3 regions of the Cellulosimicrobium funkei genome follow, and region 2 is predicted to be linked to each of the others. Evidence: predicted binding sites of a transcription regulator. Region 2 holds the regulator's gene; each other region holds the start of a gene.
The links. The regulator HrcA, encoded in region 2, represses chaperone genes, less so after heat shock. The targets are predictions, from matches to a motif close to TTNGCACTCGNNNNNNNCGAGTGCNAA.
Positions count from the first base shown of each region.

Region 1: a site for HrcA is predicted at 2,332-2,358, ahead of BXA05_RS16810 (FmdB family zinc ribbon protein). Genes of this name have one in related genera too.
Region 3: a site for HrcA is predicted at 2,859-2,885, ahead of groES (co-chaperone GroES). Genes of this name have one in related genera too.

Region 1 is NZ_FTMI01000007.1:127,006-131,757, reverse strand. It holds gene BXA05_RS16815 (penicillin acylase family protein) at 1-2,176, opposite strand, end outside; gene BXA05_RS16810 (FmdB family zinc ribbon protein) at 2,451-2,765, shown strand; gene BXA05_RS16805 (SAF domain-containing protein) at 2,950-3,675, shown strand; gene mscL (large conductance mechanosensitive channel protein MscL) at 3,804-4,292, shown strand; gene BXA05_RS19825 (hypothetical protein) at 4,322-4,654, opposite strand; gene BXA05_RS16790 (PDDEXK-like endonuclease domain-containing protein) at 4,679-4,752, opposite strand, start outside.
Region 2 is NZ_FTMI01000005.1:143,693-148,444, reverse strand. It holds gene BXA05_RS13895 (DUF3097 domain-containing protein) at 1-420, opposite strand, end outside; gene BXA05_RS13890 (MFS transporter) at 576-2,039, shown strand; gene hrcA (heat-inducible transcriptional repressor HrcA) at 2,119-3,135, shown strand; gene dnaJ (molecular chaperone DnaJ) at 3,242-4,366, shown strand; gene BXA05_RS13875 (16S rRNA (uracil(1498)-N(3))-methyltransferase) at 4,380-4,752, shown strand, end outside.
Region 3 is NZ_FTMI01000004.1:117,865-122,616, forward strand. It holds gene tsaD (tRNA (adenosine(37)-N6)-threonylcarbamoyltransferase complex transferase subunit TsaD) at 1-344, shown strand, start outside; gene BXA05_RS11630 (glutamate--cysteine ligase) at 358-1,515, opposite strand; gene BXA05_RS11635 (class I SAM-dependent methyltransferase) at 1,512-2,789, opposite strand; gene groES (co-chaperone GroES) at 3,029-3,325, shown strand; gene BXA05_RS11645 (WhiB family transcriptional regulator) at 3,515-3,805, opposite strand; gene BXA05_RS11650 (MerR family transcriptional regulator) at 4,063-4,752, shown strand, end outside.

The DNA.
Region 1 (4,752 bases), on a different contig from region 2:
CCGACGGCTGCTTGCTCTGCTCGACGGTGAGGTCGAGGCGCGCGGAGACGAGCGCCTGCGTGAGCACCTCGTCGCGCGTCTCGACCACGCTGACCGTCTGGCGGTCGTCCCAGAACGGGTCGGTCGGGTTCTCCAGGAGGTTCTGCACGACGGCGAGCCAGCGGCTGCCGCCACCCGGACGCGCCGACTCGGGCAGGTCGTCCCAGAAGGTGAGCTGGAGCAGGTTCCGCCACACGGCCGCGAAGTACGCCGCCGCGGCGGAGTCGGTGTCGGTCCGGTAGTCCCAGTCCGCGAGGAGCTGCTGGCCCTCGGCCGCGAAGTCGTCGTCGATCTCCTGCTCGAGCAGGGGCTGCACGAGCACCTCGGCGTACGGGCTGCGGTCGTCGACCTGGACCTCGTTCATCGTGTCGACGTCCACGGTGCGCCCGGCCGAGATCTCGGCCTCCAGGAGCTCGCGGATGCGCTGCGAGCGGTAGCCGTAGTCCCAGTCGGTCGTGAGGAACGGCGCGACGCCGTCCGGCAGCACGGCCTGGTTGGCGGCGACGATGAAGCCCTCGGCCGGGTCCACGACGCGCGGCATCTGCTCGCTGGGGACGTAGCCCTGCCAGTCGTAGCGCTCGTCGGACCCGTCGCGCGGCCACGTGCCGTCGGAGGGCACCTCGGCGTCGGGGACCGCCTGGCGGACGGGGATCTTCCCGGGCGCCTGGTAGCCGATGTGGCCGTCGGCAGTCGCGAAGACGATGTTCTGGGCTGGCACCTCGAAGAGCGCGGCGGCCGCCTGCATGTCCTCGGCGTCCTGCGCGAGGTTGAACGCGAAGACGGCGTCGGCGGTGCGGCCCGGCTCGAGCGCGGTCCACTGGAGCGCGACGGCGTACTCCCCCAGCCGCGTGTCCAGCGCGGGCGTGTCGACGGCCGCGTCCGTCGCCGGGATCGCCTCGGAGACGATCGGCCCGTGGAGCGTCGAGCGGACCTCGATCTCGATGTCGTCGCCCCCGGCGACGCGCAGCGTCTCGGTGCGGGTCTCCAGCGGGACCCACTCGTCGCCGCGCAGGTAGGTGTCGTCGCGCACGCGCTCGACGAAGAAGTCGGTGACGTCGGCGCCCATGTTCGTCAGGCCCCAGGCGAGCTGGGCGTTGTGCCCGATGACCACGCCGGGGAAGCCGGCGAACGAGAAGCCCGCGACGTCGAACCCGCACGCCGGGGAGACCTCGTTGCAGTGGAGCCCCACCTGCGCCCAGATGCCGGGCGCCCCGAGGGCGAGGTGCGGGTCGTTCGCGAGGATCGGCTTGCCCGACGCCGTGTGCTCGCCGGAGACGACCCACGAGTTCGAGCCGGTGCCCTCGCCGCGCCCGATGAGCACGGGGACGGCGCCGAGCGCGCGGTCCGCTGCCTGGAGCGCGGCCTGGAGGTGGTCCGAGCCGTACTCGGCGCGGGCCTGCGGGCCCAGCTCGAGCGCGACCTCCTGCGGGTTCTCGAGCTCGCCGGGGTCGAGGATCGGCGCGTTGAGCCCGGACGGGTAGGCGGGGAACAGCTCCGCGACGCGCGCCGTGTCCTGGAGCGTGCCGTAGGCCAGCGCGCGGTCGAGCTCGTCGTCGTAGTTGCCGCGCAGGTCCCAGGCCATCGCCTTGAGCCACGCGAGCGAGTCGACCGGGTCCCAGGGCTCGGGCTCGGCGACGTCGACCTGCAGCCCGAGCACCGTGTACTCGAGCGCGATCTCCGACGGGCTGCGGTCCTCCAGGTAGGCGTTGACGCCCTCCGCGTACGCCTGGAGGTACGCCTTGGTCTCGGGAGAGACGACGTCCCACTCCTCCTCCGCGACCTGGCGCCAGCCGAACGTGCGCGTCACGGTGTCGGCGGCGATCGCGTCCGGGTTGTCGCCGACGAGCTCGGCGAGCCGCCCCGACGTGACGTGCCGGCGGTAGTCCATCTCGAAGAAGCGGTCCTGCGCCTGGACGTAGCCCTGGGCGCGGAAGAGGTCCTCGGGGGTGTCGGCGTAGATCTGCGGCACGCCCTGGGCGTCGCGCAGCACGGTCACCTCGCTGCCGAGGCCGGGCACGGAGATCTCGCCGGACGCCTGCGGGAGCGGGCGCCGGACGGTGACCACGACGAACGCGGCACCCGCGACGAGCGCGACGACGAGAAGCGCCGCCACGCCGATCAGGACGCGCCGGCGCACGGACCGGCGACGGCGCCGCGGCGCGGCCGCGGCCTCGCCCGGGGTCGCGGGGTCGGCACCGGTGGCGGGGTCACCGGCGGGGGCCTCGGCGGGTTCGTGCGCAGACACGGATGCGAGACTACCCCGGCCCTGCCCGGGCGCCGGTCCGCGTATGATTAGCACTCGGAAGTTTCGAGTGCCAGGCGGTGTTGACACCGTCGACCAGGCCGAGACCGTCCCGATCCCGACCCGCCGGTGGCCGCCTCGACGGCCGTCTCGTGAACGAGGAGAACCCGTGCCCACCTACGCCTACAGCTGCACCGCCTGCGGTCACGCCTTCGACATCCACCAGTCGTTCAGCGACGACGCCCTCACGGTGTGCCCCGAGTGCTCGGGCCGCCTGCGCAAGGTGTTCTCCTCCGTGGGCGTGACGTTCAAGGGCTCCGGCTTCTACCGCACGGACTCGCGGTCCGGCGGGAAGACGTCGACGGCGCCCGCCGCCTCGGCGTCCAGCGCGTCGTCGTCCTCGTCGTCGTCGTCGGGGTCGCCCTCGTCGTCGGGCGGCACGGGCTCGGGCGGCGCGTCGAGCAGCTCTGCCGCGTCGTCCTGACCTGACGCGGCGCCGCCGGGTCGCTCGCCCCTGACGCGCCCGGGCTCCGGCGTCGGCGCCGCACCGGTGCGCGGCCGACCACAGCGGGCCGGTCGGCTCACGGTGGGCGGACCGCGCGCCGCGTCGTCCACAGACCGCCGCGCACCGCGGCCACCGGCTCGCCGCGCGCGGCTACGGTCGCGCCATGCCTCGCTCCTCCCGCCCGCCCGGCCCGTCAGCCCACCCCGGCCGCGCCGCCGTCCGGCGGCGGCTGCTGCACGGCCTGTGGTGGCGGTCCCGGTTCGTGGTCGCGGCGCTGTGCTGCGGGCTCGCGGCGTCGGTCGTCGTCGGTGCGCTGCGGCCCCCGCCCCCGCCGACGGCTCCCGCCGTCGTGACGGCCCGCGCCGTGCCGCCCGGCACCACGCTCGCGGCACCCGACGTGCGGGTGGACCACGTCCCGGCCTCCCTCCTGCCCGCCGGGGCGCCGACTCGGCCCGACGACGTCGTCGGGCGCCGCGCGACCGTCGCCCTTCCGGAGGGCACCCTCCTCCAGGACGGCCTCGTCGCCGGAGGAGAGCTCGCCGCCGGTGCGCCCGCCGGGACCGTGGTCGCGCCCGTCCGGCTCGACCCGGGCGTCGCCGCGCTCCTCGGGCCGGGCGACCGCGTCGACCTGCTGGCCGCGGGCGACCCCGCCGTCGCCCCGGGGCCCACGGACTCCGAACAGACGGAGGCCGCTCCCCCGGTCGACCCGTACCTGGCCCGCGCCGCGGTCGTCGTGCCGGCGCCCGAGCCCGACGACGGCGGCGGCCTGCTCGGCACCGGTGGGTCGGGCTCCGACGTCGTGACGCTCGTCGCGGTACGCCCCGAGGAGGCCGTCCGGCTGGCGGCGCGGACCGGGCACGCCCCCGTCACAGCTGTCCTGGTCCCCTGACGACTCCGTGAGACCGCCGACCCGCCGGGCGAAGCCGTTGCCGCTCGCCGCGCCCGTTGGCAGGATCGCGCGTGCATGTCGTGGCGCCGCCGCCACGCGTGCCCGTCGACAGGAGAGGGAAGCAGCACATGAAGGGCGTGTTCCAAGGGTTCAAGGAGTTCGTGCTCCGTGGCAACGCGATCGACCTGGCGGTCGGTGTCGTCATCGGGGCCGCGTTCTCCGGGGTCGTCACGGCGATCGTCGAGGACTTCATCAACCCCCTCATCGGGGCGATCTTCGGCAAGCCCGACCTCACCGGCCTGTGGGACATCACGCTGCGCGCGGGAGACGCGGCGAAGGACATCCCGCCCTCCGTCATCTCCGTCGGCGGGGTCCTCAACGCGATCCTCCAGTTCCTCATCATCGCCGTCGCCCTCTACTTCGTCATCGTCCTGCCGATGAACAAGCTGGCGGAGCGACGCAAGAAGGACGAGGAGCCCGAGCCCGAGGCACCGGCCGAGGACGTGCGCGTGCTCCAGGAGATCCGCGACCTCCTCGCCGCCCAGGCCGGGAGCGGCCCCGCCGCGGCGCCCGGCGGGACGCCGCCCGGCGGGACGACGCCCCCGCAGCACCTCTGACGCCGCTCAGCCGGTCGCCGGGCGAGCCGTCAGTGGCGCCCGTAGTGGGGCGGCACGTCGCCCAGCAGGCGGTCGTCGTTCTCGCCCGGAGCGCCGCGGCGGGGGGCTGACTCGTCGCCCCAGCCCTCGGCCCGCTCGTCGGCGCTCGTGCCGGGCACCACCGTGCTCTCGGTCCCCCGCCGCACGGCCCGCCGCGGACGCCGACGGCGCCCGGGCTCGGGCTCGGGCTCAGGCTCGGGCTCGGGCTCGGGCTCGGGCTCAGGCTCAGGCTCAGGCTCAGGCTCAGGCTCAGGCTCGGGACGGTCGCGCGCGTCGTCGGGCAGGTGCCGCGGGTCGGGGCTCGGGTCGGCGGTCGTGCTCACGCGTCCCATGGTCCCACCGGCGGGCTACAGGTCCTCGTCGCCGTGCTGCTCGTCGTCGTCGATCACCGGCACGACGACGATCCGGTCGCCGCCGCCCG
Region 2 (4,752 bases):
GTCGTCGCCCCACACCTTCTCGACGAGCTCGGCGTCGTGCTTGCCCTCGACCCAGATGCGGCTCCCGCGCGCGACGCGCGCCCGCTGCCCGACGACGGCCCGCGAGCCCGAGGCCGTGCGCGTCGGCGCGGCGGGGGCGCGGGAGGTGACGGGCGGGGTGAGCTCGACGGGCGCGCCGTCGACCCAGAACCCCGGCCCGAGCGGGAACGTGCGGGTCCGGCCCGCGCGGTCCTCGAGCACGACGACGTGCATCCCGCCCGACTTCTCGACCCGGACGACGGCCCCGACCCACCCGGTCTGCACCTCCTCGACGACGAGGCCGCGCTCCGCGGGCTGCGGGCGCGACACGGGCCGCGCGCGGTGGTGGGTGGGGGCGGGCGTGCCGCCGAGGACGTCGGAGCCGTAGCGGTCGAAGGACACGGCGTCACCCTAGGCCAGCGTCCGCCGTGCGCCGCCGAGATCGCCCCGTGCGTCGCGGGATCGGCCTCCCGCGGGGAGGTCCCGGGCGCCCGGCCCGGCCGCGCACGGCGGCTCCCGGCGCGCGCGCCCCCGGGGCGGGGTGGTACCACGGACCGATGAGCCAGCAGCGCGCGGAGCCGGACCCGAACCGCTGGCGCGTGCTGCCGGTCTGCCTCGCGGTGGGCTTCATCACGACTCTCGACGTGTCGATCGTCAACGTGGCCCTGCCGTCGATCGAGTCGTCGCTCGACGCGGGCCCGACCCAGCTCCAGCTCGTCGTCGCCGGCTACACGCTCGCGTTCGGTCTCGCGCTGGTGCCCGCCGGGCGCCTGGGCGACGCGGGCGCACGACGACCGCTCTTCATCGCGGGCCTCCTGGGCTTCGCGCTCATGAGCCTCGCGTCCGGGCTCGCGCCGACCGACACGTGGCTCGGCGTCGCGCGGCTGCTCCAGGGCGTGAGTGCGGGCGTCCTCAACCCGCAGGTCGTCGGTCTCATCCAGCAGCAGTTCCGCGGGTACGAGCGCGGGCGCGCGTTCGGCATGTTCGGCGCGACCATCGGCGTCTCGACGGCGCTCGGGCCCCTGCTGGGCGGGCTCATCATCGCCGCGGCGGGCCCGGAGACGGGGTGGCGGTGGGTGTTCCTCGTGAACATCCCCGTCGTCGCCGTGCTCCTGCCCTTCGCGTGGCGCCTCGTGCCCGGGCCACCGCGCACCGGCTCGGGCGCGGCGCGCGGGCCGCGCCGGCTGGACCTGGTCGGGCTGGGCCTGCTCGGCGCCGCGACCCTCGGCGTGATGATGCCGTTCGTCACGACGACGGGCCGCGGCGACGACGCGTCGCGCTGGTGGTGGCTCGTGCCGGCCGCGGCCGCCGTGGTGGCCGCCGTCGGGTGGGAGCGGCGCTACCAGCGGCGCACGGGCGAGGCCGTCCTCGACCCCCAGGTCGTGGGGCTCGGGTCCTTCCGCAACGGCGCGCTGCTCGGCCTCGCGTACTTCGCCGGGTTCACGGGCATCTTCCTCGTCGTCACGCTCTACCTCCAGGACGAGCTGGGGTACACGCCGCTCCAGGCGGGGCTCGTCGGCACGCCGTTCGCGGTCGCGTCGGGCGTGTCGGCGTGGTTCTCGGGCCGCTGGGTCGCGCGCTGGGGCCGCGAGCTCGTCGTCGGCGGCGTCGTGCTCGTGCTCGTGGGGGTGGTCGCGGCGGAGGTCGTCGTGCGCACGCTCGGGGACGACCCGGGCGCCGTCGGCCCGGCGCTCGCGGTCGCGCTGCTCGTCGCGGGCGCGGGCAGCGGCACGGTCATCGCGCCGAACCAGACGCTCACGCTGTCCGAGGTCCCGGTGAGCCGGGCCGGGGTGGCGGGCAGCATGCTGCAGCTCGGTCAGCGCATCGGGTCGGCCGTCGGGATCTCCGTGGTCCTGTCCGTCTACTACGGCGGGCTCGCGAGCGGCGACTCGGCCGCGGACGCGACCGGGCGCGCGCTCCTGGTGACGATCGGCCTCGTCGCGGTCGCGCTCGTCGTCGGCCTCCTCGACCTGCGTTCGCGACGAGCGGAGGACCGCCGGACGGGCCGCGCGGACGCGTAGGATTGGCACTCGGAGGTCGAGAGTGCCGACGCCCGCACGCCCGCCCGGGCGGCGACGGTGCGGCACGCGGGAGGTGGACGTGAGCGAGGAGCGCCGGCTCGAGGTGCTGCGGGCCATCGTCGAGGACTATGTCCTCACGCGCGAGCCCGTGGGTTCGCGCGTGCTCACCGAGCGCCACAGCCTCGGCGTCTCGCCCGCCACGATCCGCAACGACATGGCGGCTCTCGAAGACGCCGGGTACATCGCGCAGCCGCACACGTCCGCGGGCCGGATCCCGACGGACAAGGGCTACCGGCTCTTCGTGGACCGCCTCTCGGGCGTCAAGCCGCTGTCCGCGCCGGAGAAGCGCGCCATCGAGACCTTCCTGTCCGAGGGCGTGGACCTCGACGACGTCATCGCGCGCGCCGGGCGCCTTCTCGCCCAGCTCACCGGCCAGGTCGCCGTCGTGCAGTACCCGTCGCTGAGCCGGTCGGGCCTGCGCCACCTCGAGCTCGTGCCCGTCGGCGAGTCGCGCCTCCTGGTCGTCATCATCACGGACACGGGCCGCGTCGAGCAGCGCACGCTCGAGGTCGCGAGCCTGCCGGACGAGGGGACCCTCGTCGAGGTGCGCGCACGGCTCAACGCCGCGGCCGCGGGCAAGCGCCTCACGGACCTCGCGCCCGGTCTCGCCGCCGTGACCGAGAGCTTCCACCCCGACGACGCCCCGCTCGTCCGCGCGGTGGGCGACCTCGTCGCCCAGACGCTCGCGGAGGAGAGCGAGGAGCGCCTCGTCCTCGCGGGCACGGCCAACCTCGCGCGCGCGGGCATGCGGTTCGAGCACGCGCTGCGCCCCGTCCTCGAGGCGCTCGAGGAGCAGGTCGTCCTGCTCGGGCTGCTCACCGAGATGGCCGCCGAGTCGGGCGTGAGCGTCCGGATCGGTCGCGAGACCCAGCTCGAGGGCCTCGCGGAGACCTCCGTCGTGACGACCGGTTACGGTAACGACGGTGACACGGTCGCGCTCGTCGGCTCGATCGGGCCGACCCGCATGGACTACCCCGGCACCATCGCGGCGGTGCGCGCGGTCGCGCGCTACCTGTCACGGGTGCTCGGCACGTGAGCCCCGCGGTCTCCCCGCCCGCGGCGGGCCCGCTCGACGACCACCCCCGACCCCTCCCGACCGGCCGCGCGCCGGCCTCACGACCCGCACCAGCAGAGAGTGACGTGTGAGCGACTACTACGAGATCCTCGGCGTGGCCCGTGACGCCAGCCAGGACCAGATCAAGAAGGCGTACCGCAAGCTCGCGCGCGAGCTGCACCCGGACGTCGCGGGCGAGGAGGCGGGCGACCGCTTCAAGGACGTCGCGCGCGCCTACGAGGTGCTGTCCAACCCGGAGAAGCGCCAGCAGTACGACCTCGGCGTCGACCCCAGCGCCCCCGGCGGCGGGGGCGGCGGCCCCATGGGCGGCGGGTTCGGCTTCCAGGACATCTTCGAGACGTTCTTCGGCGGCGCCCAGGCGCAGCAGGGGCCGATCCCGCGTGCCCGCCGCGGCCAGGACGCGCTCGTGCGGCTCGACATCGACCTCTCCGAGGCGACGTTCGGCGCGCAGCGCGAGCTCCAGGTCGACACGGCGGTCGTGTGCGGCACGTGCGGCGGCACCTGCTGCCGTCCGGGCACCTCGCCCCGCACGTGCGAGGTGTGCCACGGCCGCGGCACGGTCCAGCGCGTCGCGCGCTCGTTCCTCGGCCAGGTCATGACGAGCGCGCCGTGCGCCGCGTGCCAGGGCTTCGGCACGGTCATCCCCGAGCCGTGCGCGGAGTGCTCGGGCGAGGGCCGCGTGCGCAGCCGCCGCAGCATCACGGTCAACGTCCCGGCGGGCGTCGACACGGGCACGCGCATCAAGCTCACCGCGCAGGGCGAGGTCGGCCCGGCCGGCGGCCCCGCGGGCGACCTGTACGTCGAGATCCGCGAGCGCAACCACGACACGTTCGTGCGCCGCGGCGACGACCTGCACTGCACCCTCCAGGTGCCCATGACGGCGGCCGCCCTCGGCACCGTGCTCGAGCTGGAGACGCTCGACGGGCTCCAGGAGATCGACCTGCGCCCCGGCACGCAGCCGAACCAGATCGTCACGCTGAAGAACCTCGGCGTCGGGCACCTGCACGGCAGCGGTCGCGGCGACCTCAACGTGCACATCGAGGTCCAGGTGCCGACGGCCCTCGACCCCGAGCAGGAGCAGCTCCTGCGCTCGCTCGCCGCGCTGCGCGGCGAGGAGCGGCCCGAGCCCCGGCTCGCCGCCGCGCACCCGGGCGTGTTCTCGCGCCTGCGCGACAAGCTCTCCGGCCGCTGAGCGGGGCGCGGGCATGAGTGCTCCGGTGTTCCTCGCCGAGACGGGGACCGACGGCGTCGCGCCCGGCGACCGCTACGTGCTCGACGGCGCGGAGGGCCGGCACGCGGGCGTCGTGCAGCGGCGCGGCGCAGGGGAGCGCGTCGACGTCGTCGACGGCGACGGGCTCCGGCTGCGGTGCGTCGTCGAGCACGCCGAGTCGGGCCGCGTGACGCTCCTCGTGCAGGAGGTGGACCGCGAGCCGGCACCGGACGTCGTCGTGACGCTCGTCCAGGCGCTCGCCAAGGGTGACCGCGACGAGATGGCGATCGAGGCGGCGACGGAGATCGGCGTCGACGTGGTCGTGCCGTGGCAGGCGGAGCGCTCCGTCGTCGTGTGGCGCGGCGAGC
Region 3 (4,752 bases), on a different contig from region 2:
AGGACGCGGGGGAGGAGATCCCCGTGCACGACGTCGCCGCCTCCTTCGCGGAGTCCGTCGCCGACGTGCTCACCGCCAAGACCATCGCCGCGTGCGAGCGGCACGGCGTCTCGACGCTCGTCGTCGGCGGCGGGTTCAGCGCGAACTCCCAGCTGCGCGACATGGCCGCGGAGCGCTGCGCGGAGGCGGGCATCGAGCTGCGCATCCCGCCGATCCGCTACTGCACCGACAACGGGGCGATGATCGCCGCGCTCGGCTCGGCCGTCGTGCGGGCGGGCGTCGCGCCGTCGAGCCTGGACATCGGCGTCGACTCGTCGATGCCGCTCACCGTCACGCACGTGTGACGGCCCGGCCGGGTCACAGGGGCCGGCCGGCCCGCATCTCGGCGACGAGCGAGCGCACGACGGCGTCCAGCTCGCCCCCGTGGCGCCGCGCCACCGCGCGCTGCCGCTGGTAGGACGCGCCGCGCCGCACGATGGTGCGCACGCCGTCGAGCTCGTCGAGGCAGCCGAGGCGCGCCGCGACGGGCTCGAGCTCGACGAGCAGCCGCCCCACGGCGTCGGTCACGAGCTCCTCGTTGCCCTCGCGGTCGAGGATGATGATCGCGTCCATGCCGTAGCGCGCCGAGCGCCACTTGTTCTCCTGCGCGTACCACGGCGGGATGCTCGGCAGCTCGCGCCCCTCGTCGAGCATCGTCGAGAAGTGCTCGACGAGGCAGTGCGTGAGGGCGGCCAGCGCCAGGAGCTCGGAGATGTTCGTGACGCCGTCGCAGATGCGTGTCTCGAGCGTGCCGAACTGCGGCGCGGGCCGCAGGTCCCACCGGACCTCGTCGAACGCGTCGATGACGCCGGTGTGCAGCATGTCGGCGACGTAGCCCTCGAGCTCCTCCCACGTCCCGAACTGGAACGGCAGGCCCGCGGTCGGCAGCTGCTGGAACATGAGCGCGCGGTTCGACGCGTAGCCGGTGTCCTTGCCGCCCCAGAACGGCGAGCTCGCCGAGAGCGACTGGAGGTGGGCGAACGTCGTGAGCATCGCGCGCTGGATCGGCAGCACCTTGGCGCGGTCCTCGATGCCGACGTGCACGTGCACGCCGTAGATGAGCATCTGCCGCCCCCACCACTGGGTGCGGTCGATGAGCGTGGTGTAGCGCTGCTTGTCGGTGACCTTCTGCTGCGCCCAGCGCGCGAACGGGTGCGTGCCCGCGCTCATGAGCTCGACGCGCAGCGGGTCCGTCACGGCGCGCAGCTCCTCGACCGAGCGCTGCAGGTCGCGGCCGGCCTCGCCCACCGTGCGGCACACGCCGCTCACGACCTCGACGGTGTTGAGCAGGAGCTCCTGCTTGATCGACGGGTGCGGCCCGCCGTCGGCCGGGCGCACGGCGTCGAGCACGGTCTGCGCGACCTGCCGCAGGTCGCCCGAGTCGGCGTCGACGAGCGCGAGCTCCCACTCGAGCCCGACGGTCGAGCGCTCCGAGCGGGCGAAGGGGATCGCCGTGCGGCGCGGGAGGGCGCTCACCGGGGCCCGTCCTGCCCGGCGCCGGCCGGGGGAGCGGAGAGCGGCTCGACGACGAGCACCTGCTGGGAGCCGCCGACGCGCGTGAGGACGATCGTGGCGGTCGCGTCGCCCGTGAGGGCGAGCTGCCGGCGGAGCTGCTCCGGCGTGACGGCGGTGCCCCGCTTCTTGATCGTCAGACGACCCACGCCGCGCTCGCGCAGGTAGGAGCGCAGCCGCTTGAGGCCGAACGGCATGGTGTCGAGCACGCGGTAGCCGCGCGCGAGCCCGTCCGCGAGCCCCGTCGCGTCGAGCGGCGCGGGGGAGTCGGTGGTCACGTACGCGATGGTCCGGTCGAGCAGGCGACCGCCCAGCCCGCGCGCCGCGTGGGCGACGAGCCCCGCGCGGATCACGGCGCCGTCGGGCTCGTAGAGGTACTGCCCGACGGCGCCCACCTCGGGCACCACGTCCGCGTCGCCCGGGCGGTGGGCGATCCGGCGCGTGGTGGTGCGCGCGGTCCCGTCGGGCCCGGTCCACGACGACAGGACGAGCGCCGACCGGCCCGGTCCCTCGGGCGCCAGCGGGCCGAACCAGAGCCCGGCCTCCACGACGTCCCCGTCGACCGACACCCACTCGGTCTCGGCGTCCTCGGGCAGACCCGCGTGCGGGATGCCCGGGCCGACCTTGATCCCGACCGCGGGCACGCGCTCGCGCAGCGCCCACACCGCGTCGAGCGGCGGGGCGTAGGCCTTCGGGTCGAACACGCGCGTGCCGGCGCGCGTGCGGCGCGCCGGGTCGGCGTACACGCCCTCGATCCGCTCGCCCTCCAGGTCGAGCGCGAGCCCGTCGCCGTGGCGCACCTCGGCCTCGGGGAAGTGGCGCAGGTTGACGGTCGCGATCGCCGCGGTGAGCTCGTCGACGTCGGTCGCGAGCACCTCGAGCTCCGCGGCGGCGAACGCGAGCGCGTCGACGCCGATCCCGCTCGTGAGGTCCGCGACGCGCCGGATCCCCGCCTCCTGGTACCGCCGGGCGTGCAGGCCCGCGACGACGAGCCGGCTCGCCTGCTCCAGCCCCGCCTGCGTGAAGAGCATGCCGTCGGCGAACGCGCCGAGCTTGCCGTGCGCCGCGGCGCGCAGCCGGGACTGGGTGAGGGCCGCGGCGGCCAGGTCCGGGTCGACGCCCTTCGCGCGCAGCCCTGCCGCGAGCACGAGCGCCTGCTGCTCGTCGTACGGCGGGAGCGCGCCGAGCAGGGCCCAGCCCTCGGGGCTGAGCAGCTTGGTGAGCGTGGCGGCGTCCATGGCGTCGATCCTTCCACGGGGGCCGGGGACCACGCGCAGCCGGAGCCCGGATCGTCCGCAGGGCGGACGTTGGCACTCGCCTTGACCGAGTGCTAACCGGGACCTAGATTTGAGACGTGCCGCCACCGCTCGCGGAGGCGGCACCACGTGCGACCAGGCTGTCCGGCACCCGCGACGACGGCCAGCCGGTGCGCTCGACCCATCCGTTGCAGTTCTCACCGCGAAAGGGGAGGTCCGACGTGTCGGTCCCCATCAAGCCGCTCGAGGACCGGATCGTCGTGAAGGCCCTCGAGGCCGAGACCACGACCGCATCCGGCCTGGTCATCCCGGACACCGCCAAGGAGAAGCCCCAGGAGGGCGAGGTCCTGGCTGTCGGTCCGGGCCGTGTCGACGACAACGGCAACCGCGTCCCGCTCGACGTGACCGTCGGCGACAAGGTCATCTACAGCAAGTACGGCGGCACCGAGGTCAAGTACGGCGGCGAGGACTACCTCGTCCTGTCCGCGCGCGACATCCTCGCCGTGGTGGTCGGCTGACGCCGACCCGGTTCAGCAGCAGGGCCCCGCGACCGTCGGTCGCGGGGCCCTGCTGCGTTCCGTGGCCGGTCGCCCCACCGGTGGTCCCACGGGTCGTGCGCACGTGCGTCCGGTACGACGTCGGACCGGGGCCGTGCAGGTCTGCTGGTGGCGCGGAGGCACCGAGGACGGTGCCCGGGGAGGGGTGCGTCAGCCGGTGCGGCGGGCGCCGCCCGCGAGGATGGCGGCGCGCTCGTCCTCGCTCAGGCCGCCCCACACCCCGTACGGCTCACGCACGCGGAGCGACTGCTCGCGGCACTGCATCATCACGGGGCACGAGTGGCAGATCGCCTTCGCGGCCTCCGCTCGCCGTCGTCGCGTCGAGCCGCGTTCACCCTCGGGGTGGAAGAACAACGTGTCGTCCGCGTCGCGGCACGAACCCTGGTACTGCCATTCCCACAGCTCCATGACGGGCCCGGGGAGCCTCGAGATCTCTGCCATGCCGAACAACCTACAAGCGTTGCAAGGGTTGTTCAAGTCCCCTGTGAGGAAAAAGTGAACGAGCAGGTTGAACCGCTCGTGGAGCGGTGCGGGTCTGCTCAACCGCGTCGGCTGATCCTGCCGCGCTGACGCGATCGGCTGCGCCCGGCGCGTTTGCGCGTGCAGCGAACAAATACGCCACGGGTCTGGCGCGAAGGGTGCACGACTGTGACCTCTACGAGGTGGCGAGACGGGTGCCCGCTCGGCAGAATCGATCCATGACCTCAGTCCGGTCCGCCCCCGACCCCGAGGGAGCCCGACCGAGCATGACCTCGTCCCCCGGCCTCGCCGTCGCCGCCGTCGCGCGCCGGCTCGGCGTCGCGCCCGCGACCCTGCGCACCTGGGACCGTCGCTACGGCCTCGGCCCCTCGCAGCACCGGGCCGGCTCCCACCGGCGCTACACCGACGACGACGTCGCTCGCCTCGTCGTGATGCGCCGCCTCACGCTCGACGGCGTCGCGCCCGCCGACGCGGCCCGCGCCGCGCTCGCCGCCGACGAGGAGGAGCTCGCCGCGAACCGTGGGGCGATCTCCTTCGACGACCGCGGAGCCGACGGCGCGGGCGACCTCGACGCCGACGAGCCCGAGGCCGACGACGAGGCGCCCGAGCCGCCGCCGTCGCGCCCGTTCCTGCGCTCCGTCCCGGGTGGCGAGCCCGCACGGGCCGCCGGTCCCCGTCCGGTCGGCGTCCGTGAGGGACCGCGGCCCACGCGCGTCTCCGACGTCGTCGACGCGGCGATCGCCTACGACCAGCGCGCGTGCGACCGGCTGCTACGCATCCCGACGGGCGGCGACCCGGCCGCGTGGTGGTCCGACCTCGTCGAGCCCGCGCTCGAGCGCCTGGCCGAGCGCACCGTGCTCGCCGGCCCGGGCGAGGTGCCCGAGGTCGTGCTCGCCAACGCGACGCTC